One region of the Geomicrobium sp. JSM 1781026 genome, then DNA from elsewhere that is predicted to be linked to it. Evidence: riboswitches for the same ligand, from Rfam matches in the RefSeq annotation. Region 1 holds a riboswitch; each other region holds the start of a gene.
What was found. A riboswitch is a leader RNA that binds a small molecule or an ion and turns the genes downstream of it on or off. The one in region 1 is predicted to bind thiamine pyrophosphate.

Region 1 (7,886 bases):
TGTCACTTCATGATCACCACTAATGCCGGTGCTCGCGTATGCTGACAAGCGAACGGAATCTGGTTCCCACGTATAATGACCATCAGCTACTCGCCCTGCTTTAAGCGTCTCTTCGAGCTCACCCATCATCTTTTCGTCACCGTAAACGACACCAGGAAAATTCATCACCTCACCGAGCGCAACCATATCGTCTCCCCAAGTAAATGCCTCTTTCACTTCTTTCGCGCCAATCGACGCGCCATTGGTTTCAAACTCTGCACTCGTTGACGGCACGCACGAAGCCACTTGCATATAGGCCGCCATCGGCGTTTTCCGCGCCTCTTCGAGCATCAGTTTAAGACCGTCCAAACCAAGAACATTCGTAATTTCATGGGCATCAAAAAAGCCACTCGTTGTGCCTTTTGGCAATACTGCCCTCGCAAATTGCGCCGGGGTAATTTGACTGCTTTCAATGTGGCAATGCCCATCAATAAAGCCTGGGGATAAGTATTTTCCTTTTGCATCAATCACTTCTGTATCGTCACCAACTGTGTGATCAGCGTTCTCCCCAACATATGCAACCCTAGACTCACATACCGCCACATCTGTATTTTCTAAGATTTCACCAGATACTACGTTGATGAGTTTGGCGTTTTTAATGACAAGTGTTGCTTTTCTTTCTCCTCGTGCCGTTTCATTCAATGGCACAAGGCTTTCGAACTGAGGCTTTCGTTCGTACACTTCGCTTCCTCCTTACGTTGGTTCGGGAGGGGTCAAACGTTAAATGTCATGACCCACTCGCGAAGAACCTTTCCATGAATTGTAAACGAACTGAGCAAATAATGCACGGGGTGATTGTTGCGATAAAATGCCATCGACGGGTTATCGACGAGCGCCTCAACCGCATACGTATGCCAACCTTGTCGTTGAAACTCCGTTTTAGCCGCCTCTAGTAGTTGGGCGCCGATGCCTCTTCGTTGATAAGATTCTAATAAGTATAAGGCGTACACTTGTCCATCCGCCGCATAACGCTCAGAACGTCCATAATGGACAAAGCCTACGATCTTCCCCTCTTCATTCGTGGCTACCTTCGTATTGTTCACCTCTGTAATGATCTTTACCCAACGTTCTGTTCTCGTTGTTTCATCCAACTCATCAAGATAAGTTTGTGGAACAATACCCCAGTAGGTTGTTTTCCAACTTTGCACGTGCACGTGAGCAATGCCTTGGGCATCTTCTACTTTTGCTTTGCGGATGACCATGTTTCACCCTCCAACTGTTGTAATTTAGGTATGAATTGACGCCAAGATGAAAACTGGAAATGTGCGTCACTATCCACTTGTTCGTTCGTTTTCCAAGCCGCTTTCAAGCCCTTGTTACGACTTCCGATAATATCAGTGTCGTACTGGTCCCCAACATACAAGGCTTGTTCAGGCTGTACGTTCAACTGCTCTATACCTAATGCGAAAATTCGGGCATCCGGCTTTCTTAAGCCAACCTCATCTGAAATGATCACTGATTCAAAATATTCATTAATACTTAAAGAATTGAATACCGCTCGTTGAAAGCCTTTCTTTCCGTTTGAGATGATTCCGAGTTTATAATCCTTTGCCTTTAATTGTTCCAGTGTGTGCTCAACGTCAGGATACAGCTGTGCGAACCTCGGAAACAGAGTAACATAATCGGCTAGTAGTTGTTGAGGGTCTAATGGCAACTGATATTCTTTGACTAACTGCTCATATACCTCATCCTTCCAGCGCATCCCCTCATTGTCCAATTCGACAAACCTATTCAGATCGACATTCATTGAGAAACGCTCGCATTGATCTCGAAAAAAAGTTACCAATGATTTCGGTCGATTATGTAATGTGCCATCTAAGTCAAACAAAATTGCTTTATGCATACGTGACCTCCCCAAAAACAGCTTGGCTTTCATTGTACTATAAGATATACTATATTCGTCTGAATATTATCAACCACTAGGGGTGTCGCAAGACTGAGAGGGACTCGTTCCCGACTCTTAGAACCTGATCTGGGTAACACCAGCGTAGGGAAGTGGGAGAGCACATTACGACGTTTAATGTGCGGACCTGCATCCCCCTGTGGAAACAAAAAGGGGATTTTTTTATGCAAACAAGAACGTTAATCATGGTGGAAACAGCGCTCATGGTCGCACTCGCGCTCATCTTAGACCGCATTGAGTTTGCGGGTCCGTGGGTCATGGGAGGCTCGATCTCCCTTGTTATGTTGCCGATCTTTGTCATGGCATTTCGGCGCGGCTTAAAAGTTGGTCTGATGACAGGGCTACTCGTTGGTGTCATTAAGTTAATCTTAGGAAGCTCGATGATTCACCCCATCCAATTTCTATTAGACTATCCAGTTGCCTTTACCGTATTAGGACTGGCGGGTGCATTTGCTTTCAGGAACAAAAAAGGAGAACTAAACATCCGATGGGCACTGTTCGGCCTTTTCTTTGCATCATTTTTCCGTCTCGTCGCCCACATCATCTCCGGTGGGGTTTGGTTTGGCGAATATGCGCCAGAGGGATGGAACGTCTGGCTCTACTCAGCTATTTATAATACTTCATACCTTGTGCCAGAAACACTCATTACATTTGGTGTGATTCTTCTTATTGCAAAAACTCAACCGGCATTTTTCAAACTTAAAAACCGACCCGCTCGATTAAAGTCTTCGGTCGTTTCTTAAAAAAGAAAAAAGGGGGGATGAGCGCATGCTCATCCCCCCTTTTTTCATATGCACAATTAGTTCACGATAAAACCGCCACGGAACGGATCATTCGGATCCATTAATATATTCTGGAAACCATTGATAAACGCTGTTCCTTCTACTTCCGTTCGAACCGCATCCATTTCACCTAACTTGACGCTCTCAAGCGCTCGTCCAGTAAACGTACCTCCGACAAACCCTTCACTTACAATTTCCTCGCCAATTTTCATCTCGCCTCGTCCTACCATGCGAGCAACCATTGCTGTCGTACCTGTCCCACCTGGTGAACGATCCGCTTGTCGATCACTAAAAACATGAACATTTTTATACGTAGCTTCCTCAAGTGTCGGTTCGCCAAAGAAGGTAACAATATCAATGTAATTGATATATTCTTTTGTTGGGTGTTGTACACTTACTTTTTGATTTACCGCTTCTTTAATTCTTCTAGCGTATTCTTTCAACTGCATACCGTTGGATACATGAATTTTCGTATCTAGCTGTGCGATGTCCACCCAGGCAAAGTAGTTGCCACCATAACTAATATCTGTTTTGATCGTACCTAAGCCTTCGACCTCTACTTCAAGATCTTGATGTTCTAGAAAGCCAGGGACGTTTTCAAAACGAACACTTTCTGCACGGTTATTTTTCATTTTTACTTTTGGATACACAAGTCCAGCCGGTGTTTCCAATACGAGAGATGTTTCTTCTCCTGTTACTTCAACCATTCCAAGTTCAACAATCGCCGTTGAAACACCTATCGTTGCGTGACCACACATATTTAAAAAGCCAGTGTTGTCCATATAAATGACACCGAAGTCAACATCTTCCCTAGTGGGTGGTAACAAGACTGCCCCAAACATGTCTCGATGGCCTCTAGGTTCCTGAATAATTGCATTTCTTAACCACTCAAAGTTAGCCGCCATGTAGTCTCGTTGTTCAGCAACCGTTTCCCCTTTTAACTTTAATAAACCACCATTAATGATTCGAGTTGGCTCCCCAAACGTATGTGTTTCAATTGTTTGCACCATTCTGTTAAAAATCATTCGATCGTCTCCTTTAGATAAAATAGTATGTGTGTGCCAACTTGACGAAGCCCCATCAGCACATTAATCAATGAGTAAATTCGGAATATAGAGCATCAATTCCGGAAAATAAATCATGAAAAATAACACAATTAATAACACAAGAATGTACCAGACGTTATATTTACTCGTCTCCCACATCGTCGCCTTCGCTAAAGCAGTCGTAATATACAAACCACTTGCAACAGGAGGCGTTTGTTGGCCAATTGACCACACGATCAGAACAACCATAGCAAACTGCAACGGATCAACGGATACTGCATCAGCAAGAGGCAAGAATAGAGGTACGATGACGAGTACCATAACCGTACCGTCAAACACTAACCCTCCAAGAAATAGAATTAAACTAGTAATTAACATTACGGCAATTGGATCATTCGCAAATTGAAGCAACGGTTCCATCATCTGGTGACCCACACCTAAACCTGCAAAAGCAAAACCGAGCAACCCTGCGCAGGCAACGATGAACATGACAAAAGCCGTTGTCCGCACACTATCTTCAATGGCTACAAAGAAATCTTTCATGCTCATTTCTCGATAGATGAGTGCAGCTACAATCCCTACAAAAACAGCGATAGCCGCGGACTCGGTCGGTGTGGCAACTCCAGTAAGGATACTTCCAAGAATAATTACAGGAACGAGCAATGCAGGGATGTTTTTCAGTAGCTCAATGCCCACATTCTCAACTTTTATAGACTTCTCAATAATTTCTCCTTTTTGCTTGGCAGACAAAAAGTATGCAACAACCATAAAGCCTGCAGCAATCGTTAACCCGATAGGAATTCCAGTCATAAATAGTGCAGAAACAGAAATTCCAGAAACCGAAGCATATAAAATCATTGGAACACTCGGTGGTAATAAAATTCCTAGCGATGATCCAGCAGAAGTGGTTGCTGCGGAAAAACCGCGTCGGTAACCTTTATCAACCATTGCTGGAATGACGATTTGCCCTACTGCTGCACTAGCACCTACGGCAGTTCCTGTAATTGCACCAAAGAAGACCGATGCAACCACATTTACATAGGCAAGTCCACCCTTAAAGATGCCGACAATTAATAATGCTAAATTAATTAGACGTTTAGAAATTCCACTATAATTCATTATCGATCCCGCCAATATGAATAGCGGAATTGCAAGCAATGGAAAACTGTTTGCACCTAGGTACAATTGCTGTGTCATAAATGTAAGTGAGAAATCACTCTGTAGAACGATAAACATTACTGCAGTAAGCCCAAGTGTGAATGCAATTGGAACCCCTAATACGAGGAGAATGAGTATGACAATTAGCATAAGTAACGGGGTCATCTCACTTCACCTACCGTTTCTCCCTCTTGCTTATTACTTGTTTTGAAAGTTGCGATTTTTTTAATCGTCTCAATGATCTGGCATATGATCTCCATTGACATTAACGTCGCCGATACCCATATGAAACTGTAAGGCACCCACATAGGGACTGCCATAACAGGAGTACCTATATTTCCTACTATGGAAATTAACGGATACGTATTAAATGTGACGAGCAAAACTAACGTTAACATTGCAACTTTCGAAAACAATTCCAAGTAAGGCTTATTCTTCTCAGACAATCGATCTTCCAAAAAACTTACTTTTAGATGCGTGTTTTCGACAGTACACTGGTAGGCACCGAAAAATGTAAGCCAAATCATCGTCATTAGAGCCATTTCTTCAGGCCACTCAAGCAATATATCGAACAAATTTCTACCTATTAACTGCAATAAAAGTACTGAGAACATAAAGAACATGATTCCTACATTGACGTATTTGATACACCGGTATAAAACATCTCGAAATGATTTAATGGTAATCACCTCCGAGTTGTTCAATTATGTCTATAATTTCTTGACCTTCTTCTCCTAACCCTTCAACGACGGGTTCCCAGACGGGCTGAGTAGCTTCTTGGAATGCCTCAACATCCTCTAGTTCAAAGACTTCCATTCCTTCAGATTCGAGTCGCTCTACTAATGCAATCTCGTCACTTTCGTTTAAGTCCCTGTTCAAATCTCGACCTGCTTCAGCGGCGGTTTGAATAATCTGTTGATGCTCTGTTGATAAGTTCTGCCAAGTGTCCTCATTCATAAATAGCGATGCTGGAGAGTACACATGATTTGTGAGTGTCAGATAAGGTTGTACGTCATAAAATGATGAATTGACTATGACGGGCAATGGGTTCTCCTGTCCATGGACAGTGCCTTGTTGAAGAGCGGTAAACACCTCAGAGAAGCTCATGGGTAGAGGATTCGATCCTAGTGCCGAAAATGTTGCCATTCGAACAGGACTTTCTGGCACACGTATTCTTAGACCTTCAAAATCTTCAGGCATTTCAATAGGTCGAACACTATTTGTCACTTGGCGAAACCCGTCTTCCCAAAAAGCAAGATGCTGCAAGTTATACTCTAACAAATGCTCTCCAACCATATCTCCCGCCTCACTATCTAATGAAGCCCATGCATGTTCACGATTTAGAAAAATGTAAGGTAAAGAGAAAATCTCCTGGTATGGATTCATCTGTTCCAATGGTGTAGATGAGAGTCCCATTTCTATCGTGCCTATTGCTACACTTTCTTGTACTTCCCTACCGGAATCCCCGAGCTGTCCACCACCATAAAGCTGAACTTGAATTTCTCCATCAGATTTCTCTTCAACAATTTCCTTAAATCGCTCAGCACCTTGCCCCCAAGGGTGGGATTGCGGCAATTCATAAGCGAATTTGAGTACAACTTGTTCGCTTTGGTTACCACAACCGCTTAGTACACCGATCATGAGGAGCCCTGCAAATAACGCCGTTAATTTACGCATAACGATTGTCTCCCTTAGTTTGTAAGGTTCGATTCGATTACGACATCCTCATATTCAAATATTCCTTCAAGATGCTTCTTAAATAGTTCCTCAACGAGGTCTTCATCTCGGTTCTTAAGTGCTAAATAGATGGCTTCATGTTCTTCTATTGAACGTTGAACAAGTTCTTGCCTAGACATATACGAAGTACGAAATGAGACGATATATTCGTGCATGTTTTCTAGTATTGTTGTGATTCTAGGAAGATTCGACCCTTGAACAATGGTTTGATGAAACTGATCGTGAATTTCTACGAGACCTTTAATGTCAGCTTCATCTGAATGTCTCCTCGACTTCTCGAGTAGCCCACCTATATAGTTAAGCTCATGGTCACTTAAGCGAGTGGTCGCATGCCTAGCTGCTGTTGGTTCTAATTGCGCACGAATCATGTTGATTTCTCTTATCGCAGAAGGTGTTATACCGATAACTTTACAATGACGCCTCGGATGAATTTCAACCAAATTCTCCTGCTCCAACTTGTGCAGCGCTTCACGAACCGGTGTCCGACTGACACCTAATTGCTCTGCGATTTCTGCTTCAGTTAACTTCTCGCCTGGTTGTATATCTTGCATTAATATTGCTTGCCGAATCTGTTGAAATACAGTCTCCCGTATCGACAAATTCTCTATTCTCTTCATTTGCGTCTCCCTCCTGACACATTGTATCCCAGTTATAATAATCAGATTATAATTCAAATTGTATGGTTTATGCAACAGCTTTTTAAACTTTTTGTTTTTATTGTATAGAATCTCCACACGTCGACGCATGAAACAAGCAATCAGACACAAGCTAAAGGAGTGAAGCAAAGGGGGCTTGTGCTAATGAGAAAGTTTTTGATTATCGCTTTTGTAATCATGCTCATATTTTTAATGCATAACGATGTACTCGGGAAATCAAAAGCCGAGTTTATCGAATCTGGCGAAGTTGTTTGGAATGTACATACAGACAAAAAACTCATTGCGCTCACGTTTGACGATGGCCCTCACCCTATGTATACGCCTCTCATCTTGGACGTTCTGAAAAAGCACGATGCAAAGGCAACCTTTTTTGTCATTGGAAAACATGCAGAGCGTTACCCGGAGATTCTGCAAAGAGAAATGGCTGAAGGTCATGAAATCGGTAACCACTCATATGATCATCGTCCGTTGCGAGGCATATCGAAGGACGAGTTTATGAATCAACTTGAACTTACGGAAATGGCCATTGAGAATGCGACCGGCGTCCGACCGATTTTCTTTCGTT
Region 2 (7,886 bases), on a different contig from region 1:
ATTCAACGGTCACAAATCCCGATATATGTGACCGTTGAGGGCCGAAAGCCGCCGGTTTGAGGGCTGAATTGTCACATAAGTGACAGGAGATCACATGCTTGTGCCAGGTGGTGACCCTAGGTCACAACTTTTTACCCTTCGGCAAACGTTTTCCGTGTTGCCAGCAACCCTTGCAGTGACGAACAACCATCGGCACCGAAGGTGCCGATGGTAGACTGAATTGTCCTCGGCATGACTCATGCCGACAGCTTGTTGGCGTTTGAACGAAATCGAGAGGGGTAACTTGGCAGAAGCTTTTTCATACCTAGTATGTGCTGTTAGCAGTAACCGGATAAGCGCAAGTATGCCTCGCTAGGTATCACAATCTAAAGACAGGCGTCTCTAAATACCGGGTATCCCTGCACCTGGCGCTAGATCTAAGGGAAAGACAAAAATACTCTGAAACTTTAGGGCACTGTGCTCAGCACAGTGCCCTAAAGTTTGTTTTACGTTTGCCATTCATGACGGAGCATGCCGTATACAACATGGTTGTGGTAGGTTCCGTTGACGTTTTCTACTTCTCTTAGTGTTCCTTCAGCGGTAAAGCCTAGCCTTTTAGGGATGGCTTGGCTCTTGTCATTCCCTTCGGCTGCTCGTATGTCGACTTTATGCATGGCCAATGTTGAGAAGGCACGGTCAACTAATGTTCTTGCTGCTTCGGTCATTAACCCTTTTCCTTGATGCACCTCACCGAGCCAGTATCCGATGTATGCCGTTTTGTTCTGCCAATCAATGATGTTGAAGCTGATGACACCCACAACTTGATCTTTTTCTAAAATCACATACGTCTCGCCTTTTTTATCGTTCATGGCGCGCAGTGAGCTTTCAATAAACCCTTCAGTATGTGATACGTTTGTCGTTCGGTCCACCCACGGTAACCACGTGCGCAAGTACTCTCTGCCCGTGTGAGTGAGCGCAAATAATTGTGGGGCGTCTAATAGGGTGATTTTTCGGAGTGTCACAGTTGTCAACGCCCTTTCTTATACCCAGCTTCTGCTTTTTCTTTCACTTCTTGCAAGTTGGAACCAAGCCCTGCGGTGATGACCGCCACATATCCTGCTTCGATCAGCGGAGCGTCACTAATTTCAATCGTGCGATCAGGGTACATTTCTTGGACAATTTCTGCGTTCATCTTGGCACTACCGATATCGTAAAAGACGAGAACCTCTTTCTGTTCATCGATTCGCTCAATCACCGGTGTGATGCGGTCAACACTTGTGCCAATTTCTCCATCTTCGAGGCCACCGACAGCGATGACCTCCACTTCGGCATTCGCTTCTGATAGTAGTCTAGACGCTCCTCGTGCCAGTTCTTCAACGTGAGAAAGTAGTAGAATGGTTACGTTCGACATTAATCATCGGCTCCTTTCATAACCCGAGCCAGTGCTTGAAAAAGATAATAGCTTGAGACCGCGCCAGGATCAAGGTGTCCAACTGAACGCTCACCGAGTAAAGCCCCTCTGCCACGTTTCGCTTCTAACGCTTTCGTGCGCTCCATTGCATCGCGAGAAACGTCAGCTACTCGGTCCCAATCAAGCCCATGCTCACGAACCGATTCACCAACAGCCGACCACACATCAAGCAATGTTGCTTCTCCAACTTCAGCCTTACCGCGCTTAGCGATTCCTTCTGATGCACTCTCCAAACCGTTGCCCCAGTTTACTTCGTCCTTAAACGAGGCGCTTAGTCGCATAAAGCCCGTCCCGAGCAATGGTCCTGATGCCCCTCCAACTTTTGAAATGAGCGTCATCCCGATTTTTTGAAGTGTCGTGGCGAATGTCTCGCCTTCCCAGTTTGGGAGTTCCTCGACAACCGTCTGAAAGCCACGGTTCATGTTCGTACCATGATCCCCATCACCTACTGCCTGATCGAGTGCGGATAGTTCTTCTTTATTGTTTTGAATCAACTCGTATGTTTCTTTCATCCATTCGTGCAATTGTTCAGTCGTCATTGCCCGCCTCCGTCCATGTCGTTGTTTTTGCTCGTGCATACAATAGTTGCAAGAGTTCGTCATCGACAGTAAGCAACGTTAGCGACACACCAGCCATATCCAAACTCGTCATATAGTCTCCAACATACATTTTCTTCAACGTGACCTTTCGTTTCTCAAGTTGCTCACGAACATCTTTTGCGAATACATATTGTTCCAGTAAAGGTGTACTGCCCATGCCATTAATAAGTGCCACGTACGATCCGTTCTCATCAAGCTCTTCTAACGTATGTTCGGTAAGCAGTTGCGCGATCTCCGCTGATCGCATCACTTCCCGTCTTTCCATCCCTTGTTCTCCGTGAATGCCAATGCCAACTTCGATTTCGTCAGTCGCAAGCGAAAAGCTCGGTGTCGAAGATGACGGCAATGTGCATGCTGACAATGCCACGCTCATACTCCTCATCTGCTGAATTGCCTTCTCCCCAAGCTGTTTTACTTCTACCAATGATTTTCCAGCTTCTGCTGCAGCACCGGTAATTTTATGCACAAGAACGGTTCCAGCAATTCCTCTCCTTTTCGCAAGATCATCGACGGCTACATCATCATTTACGATAATCATCTCGGTCTGAATACCTTCTGCATCCGCCATTTCTTGAGCCATTTCAGCATTCATAACATCGCCGTTGTAATTTTTGATCACAAGTAACACACCGCTTCCACTGTCCGCTGCCTGTATTGCGGCGAGAAACTGATCGGCACCAGGTGACGTGAACACCTCACCCGCGATTGCTGCATCTAACATGCCTGGACCAACATAACCCGCATGAGCCGGCTCATGGCCACTGCCGCCCCCACTAATGATGCCAACTTTGTTTTTGGCCTGATCAATACGTGTGACCACATTTGTGCCATCAATTCTCGTTAACGAATCACCGTGAACGGCGATAAACCCTTGCAAAAACTCCTCTACAATTTGCTCGGAATCATTCATTAGTTTTTTCATGAATGGCGAGACCACCTTTCGTTTTCGTAAATTATCTCATTAGATGCTAGACCCGTAAACGATATGCAAAACATTTCGAAACTTCGCTTCGGATCAATTCGTAGTAAGGACAAACACTCAAGGAGGCCATTTCATGATTTATCTCGTTCGACATTGTCGTGCAACCGGGCAAGAGCCCGATGCACCGCTCACCAAAGAAGGTGAACAACAGGCGAAGAATCTTGCTGCATTCTTTCATAAAAAAGAAGTGTCTCGCATTGTAAGTAGCCCTTACGCGCGGGCGACGGCGACGATTGCACCGTTTAGTGCTGCGAGCGGCGTTCCGGTTCAAATCGATGAGCGACTCAAAGAGCGGGTACTGAGCAAAGAACCGATGGACAACTGGCTCACCCCGTTGGAGCAGAGTTTTCTAGATCCCGACTACGCGTGCGTTGGTGGTGAATCGGCTAGAGACGCGCTCACGAGAGGACGGGCTGTGCTGGACAGCCTTCCAAAGCACACGGTTGTTGTGAGCCACGGCAATCTGTTGGCCCTTCTATTAGGGTTCGGTTTTGAAGAGTGGAAGCAAATGAAAAACCCAGATGTGTTTGTGTTAGATGCGGGTCGTGTCGAGCGAGTAATCCCGTTTTAATAGACTCATCTGCACAATATCAAAATACTCTCCATTTCGATAGACGGCTTCGCGCTTTATGCCTTCTCGTGTGAAGCCGAGCTTTTCATATAGTTGTAATGCGGCAGTATTAAATTCAAACACTTGCAAATTCAAACGATGCAGGTTCATTTCCAAAAAGCTATACGCTAGGAGGAGACCGAATGCTTCACGTCCATACCCTTTGCCCCAGTAGTCTTTGTCACCAATATCAATGATGCATTCTGCGTTACGGTTTTTCATATCAATTCCGATCAGTGATGTGACACCGATCGCCTCATTACTCTCGCGATCAACAATGATATAACTCTTTGAGTGGGGCGAACCTAGCATGACTTTTTCAACAAACTTTTCGGTTTCCTCAAGCGTATACACATCTAAATAAGGATTCGTCGTTTTCATTACATCCAGATCGTTGCGCCAGCGGTGATACTGTTTGGCGTCGTCGATTGTCATCTTCCGCAGTCTCACTCGTTCAGACTTTAACATGCGACCCGCTCCTTTTCTGTCACTAAGTGTAGGTACATTATTTCTTTGGCATCTGATAAGTGAGCCGATTTGGCGTTTCACTGCTCAGGCGCTCAAATATATGACTCACCACTTCTTGTGCTCGCTCCGTTGTTTCGTACTTCCCGAGCATACTGCTCCATTCTGAAAACGAACCTTTACCGAGTACGCCTTCTACATATTTTCCTTTGGTAGTGATTTGTTGTACATGAAGAATGGATTTCTTATTTTGAGACTGGATCCACATGTCTTTTCTCCTCTCTCTCTACGTGACGTTTGACGAACAATTGTCTTCATTGATAAGATAACATAAAGATACTTGATTTATAAAAAAGCTACTAGGGGTGCCCGCATACGGGCTGAGATGAGGAAACTCAAACTCTTGAACCTGAACTGGTTGATACCAGCGGAGGAAAGTAGAATGTGTGACCATGCATGGGTACCTACTATGTGACATTCGTCGATCTTTTCTCCAAAGAGGTCGGCTTTTTTGTGTATACAAAAGTAGGAGCGTGAGACCGATGTCTTGGCACTTAGTAACTGACGCACAACTTCCATTTCATATGCAAATACGCATTCTTAAACAATGCGTTCCTCATATTACGACGATTCACGTGAGGGACAAACAAGCCTCATTGCAACGTTTGAAACAACAGATTGACCATATGCTTCGCTTAGGGCTTAGAACAGACCAAATGATCTTGAACACACATGCCGAAGCTGCTGCAGCTTGGGGGCTAAAAGGGGTGCACTTGCCCGCAAACAGCGGCTATCGCATTCAGGAGCTTAAAGCGAAACATCCAGATTTGATGATTGGTGTGTCTGTCCACTCTAAAGACGAAGCACTCACGCAGGCTGAAGAAGGGGCAGACTACCTCTACTTCGGTCACGTCTTCGAAACGAACAGCAAATCGGGAATCACCCCACGAGGGTTGGCACAGCTAGAAGATATCACACAACACATGAGCGTACCTGTCTATGCGATTGGTGGGATTACACCTGAAAACTTACGAGACGTACAAAAAGCTGGAGCCTCTGGTGTTGCCATCATGTCCGGAGTATGGTCATCCGAAAACCCTCGAGTGGCTTCCCAAACTTATGAACAGTACGGGAAGGATCGTGCGACCCATGAAGCATCCAACGTATGACCTGCTTATTGTCGGTGCAGGCATCATTGGCTTATCCACCGCTTATTATGCAGCCAATCACGGGCTGAAAACGGCGATCATCGACCGAGCTCAGCCGGGTTCTGGCACAACAGCTGCCGCAGCCGGAATGCTCGGAGTGCAAGCAGAGTTAGAAGGGCCGTCCGAACTTTATCCGCTAGCCAAACAGAGCCGCGAACTATACGCGCACCTGAAAGATGAATTGGCTGAACTTACCGGTACAGACATTGGTTGGACACGCTCAGGCGCACTCAAACTTGCCTTTGATCAAACCGAAATGAGTCACCTAAAGAACATCCAATCGTGGCAAAAGCGCGAAGGGGAACACGTTGAGTATGTGGACCAAGAAACATTGCAACGCATCGCACCCGCTGTTTCGCCTGAAGCGATCGGCGGATTGCACTTCCCGAACGAGGCGCATATCCAACCCGTTCAAACCGCGCGGGCGCTCACACAAGCCATCGTCTCGAAAGGCGTCGACCTGTACTTGGACACAACTGTAATCAAACCACTCATTAATGGTGTAGAGACGACATCAGGCACCTTGCACGCCGACCAGCTCGTCATCGCCACAGGCGTAGACACCTTGCCAGAACTGGATGCTCTTTGGGACGTGCATCCGATAAAAGGGGAAATTGTGAAGGTAATGACCGATCGAGCAGCCGTGCAACAGACGCTCTTCTATAAAGGAATGTACGTTGTTCCAAAGCCAGATGGGGAGCTAATTCTCGGGGCGACGTCCGAAGCCTCGCGCAACCGAGACGTCACGGTGCACGGCGTTCAACAATTGCTCAGTCAAATCACAACGCTCATCCCTTCTCTAAAGCATGCGAAAATTACGAACATGTGGGCAGGACTTAGGCCACAATCGACAACAGGCCTTCCTTTCATCGGTCCACACCCCGCTCAACAAAACTGTTGGCTTGCTGGCGGACACGGGCGCAACGGCATTCTACTCGCACCGATCACCGGCAAGCAAATCGTACAACAAATCATGCAAGATTCTGTTGCGTTGCCAACATTTCAACCGAAATATGGAGGGATCCCACATGGAAGTCACCATCAACCAACAAAAGCGTGAACTGCCAAACCACGTGACCACTATTGAGCAGTTGCGTGAACATTTCGGACTGCAAAACACGGTCGTCATGATCGAGCATAACGGCGCGGCACTATCTGTCGACGAGCAAAACGATACGCATATTACTGCAGGTGACCAGATTGAGATGGTTCGCTTTGTAGGAGGAGGATAAACGATGTTAACGATCGGAAACTACACATTCACGTCGCGTTTATTATTAGGTACAGGGAAATATCCAAATGCCGATATTCAAAGGGAAGCCGTCAAAGCATCTGAAACGAACGTGCTCACATTTGCGCTAAGCCGCATTGACCTAGACAATATCGGACCTGATCCGATTGAACAATTGGACCGGAATGACTTTACACTTTTGCCAAACACCGCAGGCGCAAAAACAGCTGAAGAGGCGGTTCGATTAGCTCGCCTCGCGAGGTCTTCAGGCATTTGTGACATGATTAAAGTCGAAGTGATTGGTGACCCGCCAACGCTTTTGCCCGACCCCGTTGAAACGTTAAAAGCTACCGAGATTTTGCTAGCCGAAGGATTTACCGTACTCCCGTATCTGTCAGATGACCCGATGCTCGCACTTCGAGCTGAACAACTCGGTGCACATGCAATCATGCCAGGCGCTTCGCCAATTGGGAGTGGCCTTGGCATCACCAACCCGTACAACTTGCAACTGATCATCGAAAAAGCAAACGTTCCGGTCATCGTTGATGCCGGCGTCGGCGCCCCACATGATGCGGCCGAAGCGATGCAATACGGAGCGGATGCGGTGCTGTTGAACAGTGCGGTGTCAAAAGCGAATGACCCGGTTAAAATGGCTGAAGCGATGAAGCTTGCCATTCAAGCTGGACGCCTCGGCTTTGAAGCTGGACGCATCCCCGCACAAAAGTATGCAAGTGCGAGCAGTCCCCAGGAAAGCTGGGCGAAGAAATGACACGCTATAGTCGTCAAGAACGCTTTAAGCCCATCGGTGAACAAGGGCAGCACAAAATCCGAGCGTCTCACGTCTTAATCGTTGGCGCCGGAGCCCTCGGTACAGCTGCGGCTTCGACCCTTGTACGCTCCGGCATCGGCACGTTAACACTCGTGGACGGAGACTTTGTTGAACTTCACAACCTTCAGCGTCAACAATTATTCACCGAACAAGACGCCGACGATCATCGTGCTAAAGTGAAAGCCGCCGCAGAGCGGCTCAGACAAATTAATTCATCGGTTCTTATACACGAAGCTTTTGCCGAACTAAATGCAGCAAATGTCGACGAGCATATCCAAAACGTCGATGTGATTGTGGATGCAACAGACAACTTTGCAACGAGAATGCTCATTAACGATGCGGCGAGGAAGAACCGAATTCCTTGGGTGTACGGAGGTGTATCGGGGAGCTATGGCGTTTCAATGCCTTTCTACCCTGACCAGTCTCCGTGTTTTCGCTGTTTATCTCCTTATATTGGAGAAGATGAGGATTGTGACACGAACGGGGTGTTAGCGACGGGCATCCAAATTGTC
Region 3 (7,886 bases), on a different contig from region 1:
ATGGCATCACGGCGGGCACATCTGTCATTGGTTTGCCAGAGTACACTGCCACGATTGGCTCAAACTTGGTGGCAACCGTAATTGTGCTATGGATCGCAATTAAAATGTTTCAAAAAGACCGGTACGCTCTTGGTCATGTGTAACGTTAATGAAGTTAGCCCACCCGACCAAGAGGGTGGGCTTTTTTTATGTGGGTATTTGTAGGGGCGATAAGTCGAAACGTACCCAAAAATCCAACATAAACCCGCCTATGTTGGATTTTTAGACTTCTATGTGGGGATTCAAGTCGTACCATGGCTACTTTTGCTTAGAAATTCCCCCATAGCCCGCTTTATGATGGGGTTTGGGATATTTTCAGGATAAGGGCGTTCGGTTGCCCGCCTCCTGGCGGGCGGCTCACTACGTCTGGACGCGCAATCTGCGCGCTAGTTTTTACATTTTGCGCGCAAGTTTACACGTTTTCGGGTCATTTTCTATCGTTTCTCGCAAACTTGATCGCAGTTTGCTTCAACTTGCGCGCAGATGTATTGCACACCGACCGTGCACTTTGCTCACAGCGCTCTGGCTTCGGCACCTTTGGTGCCGACGGTCGTCAGCTCGATATCCCGTCACCCTTTCAGCGGTGCTTCTCGCGCCCGGAGGTCTGTGCTCAAGTTGCCCATTTCATCTATTGTTATTGTCGCTTCGCCTGAACTCGGTAACAGTTTCCATGCTCGTGGCGAGATCGGTCGTTTGTCCTTCCGCCCAGTCTTAGATCAGCTCTCCTGTTTTCGTTTTCTTCATTCTTTTCCTGCCATCCGTAGCAAACTTGCGCGCAGGTCAACCGATGTGCACCCGCTCCTTCCGCCCGAGCGCCTTATCCTCCCCCACTCTGTCGGTGTATGATCGCATAAAATTTTCTAGTGTGATAAGAACGTACGTTTGGTATACTGTATATATCAAAGGTGGGGTGAGTCATCATGAAAGATCGTGTCGTATTTCTCATCGATATGCAATCGTTTTTTGCCAACATGGAGAAGCTGTCTCGCCCGGATTTGGATGACAAGCCGGTCGTCGTTGCTGGTGACCCGAAGATCCGCAGTGGGGTTATTCTTGCGGCCTGTCCGGTTGCGAAGAAATGGGGCGTTCAGACTGCCGAGGCGCTCTGGGAAGCGGAGATGAAATGTCCTCATTTAGTTGTGCTCAAGCCACGCATGCAACTGTACTTAGATGTGTCCGTCGCCATCGCCAGTTCGCTTGAAATGTACACAGATTTAGTGGAACCGTACAGCATTGACGAGATTTTTGTCGATATGACGGATGCGATTCACCGTCACAATTGCAGCCCGGAAGATCTTGCCGAAGAAGTGATCACAAAGGTGAGGAGAGAATCCGGGATGGTTGCAAGAGTAGGAATCGGCCCGAATAAAGTGATGGCGAAGATGGCGTGCGACCATTTTTCCAAAAAGCAACCGGGCGGAATTTTCTTTTTGCATCCTGAGAACTTGCAGCAACGGCTGTGGCCGCTACCAATCGATTCACTATTTGGCGTAGGGAAGCGAATGGGGAAGCACTTTCGCGATATGGGCATCCGCACAATTGGGCAGCTTGCTGGTGCTGAGCTTACGGATATGAAGAAGCGGTGGGGCATCAATGGGGAGCTCCTTTGGCGCACCGCGCATGGTGAAGACGAATCACCGGTCAAGCTGGATACGCACGTCCGGAGAAAAGCGATTGGTCATCATATGACGTTACCGAAAGACTATCGAAGTTGGGATGATATTCATACGGTGCTTATGGAACTTGCGGATGAAGTTGCGCGGCGCGTGAGAGCGAACGGGTGTCTTGGAGGAACGGTAACGATGGGCGCCCGCGGGCACAATCATTTTCAAATGCCGTCTGGGTTTCACCGTCAAGTGAAGTTGCCTGAGCTTACGAATGACGGAGGTGTCATCTACCGGGCCGCCAAACAACTGTTTTTGACCCATTGGAATCGTGACGCCATTCGTAGCTTAGGTATTGGGTTAGATGGGCTCGTGAGCGATGAGGCGAGACAGCTCAGCTTGTTTACAGACGATGTCGACCGCGAGCGTTTGAATTTCACGATCGACGGGCTGAAAAACCGCTACGGGTCCGCGACTGTATTACGGGCAGTATCATTGACCGAAGGCGGGCAAGCATTAATTCGTTCACAAAAACTGGGCGGTCACTATAAATAAAGAAGCGTTTTAAAGAATTGGAGACAACAGACGACTGACAGATTCTTTAAAGCGAATATAAAGGCTACGATCATGATAACGTTGAGCGGTCATTTCTGAGCAGTGAAGGAGGTCGTTCTCAAAGATGGCGGCCAGCTTCTCACCTAATGCTGCGTGATACATGAAAGCATTCACTTCGAAATTCAATCGGAAGCTGCGCACATCGATGTTTGCGGTTCCGATGGAGCCGACACTTCGGTCAACGACAATCATCTTGGCATGAATAAACCCAGCATCGTAGATGAAAAAGCGGACGCCAGTTTTTAATAGTTCACCCATGTAAGAGTACGTTGCCCAATAGACGAAGATATGGTCCGGCTTATTTGGGATCATAATGCGAACGTCTTTACCAGCAAGAGCCGCAATTCGAAGCGCATCAAGCAGGCTTGAATCAGGGATTAAGTAAGGCGTCTGAATATAAACCGATTCTCGTGCAGAAGTGATGAGCTTAATGTAACCATTTTTAATTTCCTCAGCTTCTGTATCTGGACCACTAGAAACGATTTGTGCGGCAATGTCACCCCTTGATTTGACGGGAGGAAAATAAAGATCATCATAATGAATTTCATGAGCCTTTGATGCTTGGTTCCAGTCAAGAATGAACCGGGTCTGCAAGGCTTTAACTGAGGAGCCTCGGATCCGAAGATGACTGTCACGCCAATACCCGAATTTTTTCGTGCGGCCTAGGTATTCGTCACCAACGTTAAATCCCCCGACGTAACCGATACTCCCGTCAATGACGACGATTTTTCGGTGATTTCTATAATTTAGTCGGGAATTCATATAGGGAATACGCGAAGGAAAGAATACCCCAACTTCGCCACCTGCGTCGATCAGTTCACGAAAATGTTTTCGTGCTAATTTTCTTGAACCCATATCGTCGTACAGAATGCGCACACGCACGCCAGCTTGAGCCTTTTCGGTGAGCAAATGAATGATCCGCTTCCCGATTAAGTCATTTCGGAAGATGTAATACTGCATGTGCACATGATTTTTGGCGGTCGCAATGTCTGCTAGAAGCTCAGAGAACTTGTCAACGCCATCAGTAAACACGTCAATATCATTGTTTTGTGTAAGCAATGCTCCGTCACTGCGCAAGAGCATCGTAATTAAGTTGCTGTTGTTTTGTTCGGTTTCATTACGAAAGGCAAACGTGTTGTCCTCAAGTGTGCGAAGCTGTGCATCGATACTGTCTTTAAGGCCAATCTTCTCAATGCCATCCCAATTGAAAAGCCGTTTTCGGCTCAAGTTTTGGCCGAGTATAAGATATAAAACAAATCCGATAAAGGGAAGAAACATTAAGATTAATAACCAGGCCCATGTTGCATGGATGTCTTTGCGCTCCATAAATACAATGATTGCTGCAAGAATCATATTCAAAAAAACGAGTAAACTAAGAATAATCGGCAGTATATCCATTAACAACCTCCTTATGAGCCAATGTTCATCCATATCGTACCATGTAATGATTGCCACATCCTAAAAGATGTATGCTAAAATGGATGAAAATATACCACTAGGGGTGCGCGAGTAAGCGCTGAGAGATGTTTAAACGGAAACCCTTTGAACCTGATCCGAAAAACGGCGGAGGAAAGTGGCTGACGATTGTGTAGTATGTGTCAAGCCTCCTGTGCGTTCAGGGGCTTTTTCTTTTTTGCGCATCTATAGTATTGGAGGATAACGAATGATTTCAAAAGCATTAACGATTGCAGGAACAGACCCAACAGGTGGAGCGGGGATTCAAGCGGACTTGAAAACCTTTCAGGAGCTAGGTGTATTTGGCATGAGCGTCATTACGTCCGTTGTGAGCCAAAATACGACCGGTGTGTTTTCATTTGTCGATATGGATCTTGATTTCGTCGAAAGCCAAATTGATGTCGTGTTTGACGATATTCGCCCTGACGCTGTGAAAACAGGAATGCTATCAAACCCAGAGGTGATTGCGCTTGTCGCAAAGAAGCTCCAAGAATATGATGTAAATCATTTCGTGCTCGATCCCGTCATGGTTGCCTCAAGTGGCCATGAGCTTATTTCTCAAGACGCCAGAAAGGCGGTTAGAGAACAGCTATTGCCTCTTGCAACAGTTGTGACTCCGAACTTGCCAGAAGCTGAAGCGTTAACAGGACTTACAATTACAACCGTAGAAGACATGAAGCGAGCAGGGAAAATGCTCGTTGAAGAATACGGCTGTCGCGCTGCTCTCATTAAAGGAGGGCACTATAAAGGAGAAGCCGATGACTATTTGTATGATGGGCACGCATTCAAAAAATATACGGCGAAACGGTTTGATACGGTGCATACACACGGAAGTGGCTGTACGTATGCAGCTGCAATTGCAGCTGGCCTTGCTGAAGGGTTAGACATGGAAGAGAGTATCACTCGTGGGAAAACCTTTATTACGAGTGCCATTTCCAATCCGTTGGAGCTCGGACAAGGTCAAGGGCCGACCAATCATTGGGGGCATCGCTGGGAAGAAATGAGGAAGCGTGATGGCAGACATTGGAGTAAGTAGCACGCAGCAAGGCGTTTTTTAGTTCAGTCGCTTCTCCCGAAACCACTCGGAAGCGTTGATGACGTATTGGATCAACTCGAAGCGGTACAATTGGATCCTGTCAGTGTCGTTGAAAAGAACCATCACCTTGTGTTAATGAATCGAATAAAAGAATACAGTGTGACGAATTATACAGATGCTTTAGGTGAAAAGCGTGCGTTTGAATACTTCGCAAATGCAGCGTGCCTGTTACCGATGAAAGATTACCCGTTGTTAAAAGGAAAGCGGGTGCGTTTACAAGAACAATGGCGGGGAGAGCGGGGAAACTACCGCGAATCGATTGCAGATATTTTGGATCGACTCCAGCAGGAAGGACCTCTTCCCGCAACGGCATTTTTGGCGGAGCGAAAAGTCGTCGGCGGTTGGGACCATCCAACACGTGCGTCAACGAAAGAAACGACCCATGCGTTACGCATTTTATTTGAATGTGGTGACATTCAAGTGAGTGGCCGGGAAAAGTCAATTCGGCATTATGCCCGAACAGATCAGTGGATTCCCGAAGCGATTCAAAAAGAAGCAGACATGATTAGCATCGAAGAAGCAGACGCCTTGCTTATGGACAAATATTTGCGGGCGTACCGGTTGTTTGACGCGAGAGATCCGCGACTAGGTTGGCAAAAGTTAAATGCGCAGGCGCGTAAAGAAACGTTAGCCGAACGCAAAAGAAAGCGTGAGCTCTTTGAAGTGCAGATCGAGGGGGTAGACCGCCCGTATTATGTGCTGGAAGCAGACGCTGAGCAACTTGTCGCTTGTGAACACGCGGACGTTCATGAACACGTACGCTTCCTATCCCCATTGGACAACTTGTTGTGGCGAAGGGAACGGGTGGAGGAGTTGTTTGACTTTTTCTACCGATGGGAAATCTATGTTCCGAAAACGAAAAGAATGTACGGTCCCTATACGATGCCGGTTCTCGTCGGAGACACGCTCATTGGCAAGGTTGATCCTTATTTTGACCGGGCAAACGGTCGACTTTATATGACGACGTATGAAGGTGTGGGCGAAAACGACATGGTCGTTTCCGCCCTTGAGAAATTCGCCCAATCGCTCGGTGCGCGGGAATTGACGATTACGACAGCGGAGCGCTAGTCGTAGTCGTTTTTTTAGATCGATCATAATAAATCCAAAGAAACAAGACGAGTGCAACGACGGCAATGAGGGAGAGCGCAAAGTAAAGGTTGCTATAAATCGAATGAGGTCCGTGAGGATTCAACGGGTTAATTGAATACGTCACGCTCGTAGTGTCAAGCAAGCTCCCGAAAATTGCACTGCTAAACGCACCCGATATGAAGTTACATAAGTTAAACAGCCCCATGCCAATGCCTGTCGTTTGCCGATCAAGCAATGTGGATAGAAGGTTTGCGGTTGCACTTTGCAGCAGTGGAAAACCGATGTATGCGACAAATACAGCTGCTGCAACGAGCCATAAGGAGAAGCCGGTAAACACGCTAATTAGAAATACGCCGATGGAAATGACGATGAGGGCGATCCTTAGTACATACACACTTCCGCGCCGGTCAATGACCATACCTCCGTAGCGACCGAGAATTCCTGCAGCCATTGCCCCTGGGAACAGCACCATGCCGATGCCAATCGTAGTTGTGTCATAAAGGTCACGCATCATAATCGGCAATACAAAGATGAGGCCAAACATCACACTCGTACCGAAAAAACTTGTGAGTAAGGTGATGGCGTATTTTCGATTTTTGAGTAATGCCGGGTCGATAAACGGCACGTCGCTTCGATTAAGATGAAAAGCGAGTATTAAAAACGACAAGATCGATACAAACAGTAATGACCAGACGAACAACGTGACAAATAGCAGTAACGTCGAGACAAATACCGAGACGAGGATTGCACCAATGTAATCAATTTTTTGGAATTGTACACGCTCGTCAGGCAACCATTTGCGGAATAACGGAATGGCTAAGCAAGCCGTCGCCGGCACGAGGAACAAGTATCGCCATTCAAGCACCCCGCCAATCATGCCACCAGCAATGGGACCAATCCCTGAAGCAAAGGCCACCGTTGACGAAATAATCCCGAACACTTTCCCTCGATCGGTATCAAAATAGCGAGACGGAATGATAAAGCCAAGGGCTGGGATAGCGGCGCCACCTAGAGCTTGGAGAATGCGGGCGGCGAGTAGTGTTCCGTAGTTGGGCGATAAAAACCCGAGCACGGATCCGAGCGAGAATAGAAGAATTCCAACTGTAAGTAACGTCTTTAACGGCACCATGTCCGCAAGCTTTCCGTACATGACCGACCCAATCGCATATACGAGAATGTAACCAGTCATTACCCAACTGACTTGCGAAGGCAAGAGCCCGAACGTTTCGGCTATATCGGGAATGGTTACGTTAAACATCGTTCCATTAATCACAGTAAATGTAAGTAAAATCGCGAGTAAGAGTACAAGTTTTTTCTTTCTTTGGCTATCCATAATTCCACCTCTTCATCATCATGATACCGCTTTCTGAAGAGAAGAACACGGAAAACATTTCGTAAATCAAAATAAAAGGCATGAGTGTGGTTATGAACGCCCTGTCGTCTGCGCTCTAGTTCCTCGTTGCCCACTGAAAAAACAGCAATTTTCCCGAAACTATATGAGTTGAACGAAAGAAATTCACTGAATCGGATGACCGAGATCGGTCTTTACGGGCAAACGCCTACGTATTGTCTGTTGAAGTTCATCTCACGTCGACACTGCAAGGGTTGCGGGCAACATGGAAAACGTTTGCCAAAAGGTAAAAAGACGTGACTGATGGTCACCACCTGGCACAAGCATGTGATGACCTCTTACTTAAGTGACAATCCAGCCCGCAAACTGGGCACTTTCAGCCCTCAACGGTCACATATATCGCGATTTGTGACCGTTGACTCCGTTTATGTGCGCATCCGCGTTTAAAACGATGACTTTTCCTTTCCAAACTGTCACAAATATGAACTTATGAGACATTTGGGCTTCTTTTTCTACACCTTAGCCAGTAGGCAGAAAAGTAAACCGTGTTGTCCTTATGCTCTGGAGTACATAGAAAACACGGTGGTCGTCTTTTGACCACCGATGTTGCACTTATAGTCCGGACTGCATAGAAAAC

Region 2: another riboswitch for thiamine pyrophosphate. It lies ahead of ACE1TF_RS14785 (thiamine phosphate synthase); the one in region 1 lies ahead of thiT (energy-coupled thiamine transporter ThiT).
Region 3: another riboswitch for thiamine pyrophosphate. It lies ahead of thiD (bifunctional hydroxymethylpyrimidine kinase/phosphomethylpyrimidine kinase); the one in region 1 lies ahead of thiT (energy-coupled thiamine transporter ThiT).

Annotation. Positions count from the first base shown of each region.
Region 1 covers NZ_JBHFQF010000009.1:144,387-152,272, forward strand. Annotated here, with positions in the region: gene ade (adenine deaminase) at 1-720, opposite strand, end outside; gene ACE1TF_RS16280 (GNAT family N-acetyltransferase) at 753-1,241, opposite strand; gene ACE1TF_RS16285 (HAD family hydrolase) at 1,217-1,882, opposite strand; TPP riboswitch at 1,951-2,050, shown strand; gene thiT (energy-coupled thiamine transporter ThiT) at 2,107-2,685, shown strand; gene ACE1TF_RS16295 (proline racemase family protein) at 2,742-3,749, opposite strand; gene ACE1TF_RS16300 (TRAP transporter large permease) at 3,813-5,093, opposite strand; gene ACE1TF_RS16305 (TRAP transporter small permease) at 5,090-5,542, opposite strand; gene ACE1TF_RS16310 (DctP family TRAP transporter solute-binding subunit) at 5,604-6,605, opposite strand; gene ACE1TF_RS16315 (GntR family transcriptional regulator) at 6,620-7,282, opposite strand; gene ACE1TF_RS16320 (polysaccharide deacetylase family protein) at 7,466-7,886, shown strand, end outside.
Region 2 covers NZ_JBHFQF010000008.1:65,337-73,222, forward strand. Annotated here, with positions in the region: gene ACE1TF_RS14750 (GNAT family N-acetyltransferase) at 486-1,001, opposite strand; gene dhaM (dihydroxyacetone kinase phosphoryl donor subunit DhaM) at 1,007-1,390, opposite strand; gene dhaL (dihydroxyacetone kinase subunit DhaL) at 1,390-1,989, opposite strand; gene dhaK (dihydroxyacetone kinase subunit DhaK) at 1,979-2,971, opposite strand; gene ACE1TF_RS14770 (histidine phosphatase family protein) at 3,105-3,602, shown strand; gene ACE1TF_RS14775 (GNAT family N-acetyltransferase) at 3,564-4,109, opposite strand; gene ACE1TF_RS14780 (hypothetical protein) at 4,147-4,374, opposite strand; TPP riboswitch at 4,458-4,559, shown strand; gene ACE1TF_RS14785 (thiamine phosphate synthase) at 4,649-5,275, shown strand; gene thiO (glycine oxidase ThiO) at 5,256-6,374, shown strand; gene thiS (sulfur carrier protein ThiS) at 6,343-6,546, shown strand; gene ACE1TF_RS14800 (thiazole synthase) at 6,550-7,314, shown strand; gene ACE1TF_RS14805 (ThiF family adenylyltransferase) at 7,311-7,886, shown strand, end outside.
Region 3 covers NZ_JBHFQF010000008.1:195,816-203,701, reverse strand. Annotated here, with positions in the region: gene ACE1TF_RS15480 (ABC transporter permease) at 1-143, shown strand, start outside; gene ACE1TF_RS15475 (DNA polymerase IV) at 960-2,198, shown strand; gene cls (cardiolipin synthase) at 2,208-3,656, opposite strand; TPP riboswitch at 3,746-3,847, shown strand; gene thiD (bifunctional hydroxymethylpyrimidine kinase/phosphomethylpyrimidine kinase) at 3,922-4,749, shown strand; gene ACE1TF_RS15460 (DNA glycosylase AlkZ-like family protein) at 4,816-5,877, shown strand; gene ACE1TF_RS15455 (MFS transporter) at 5,858-7,231, opposite strand.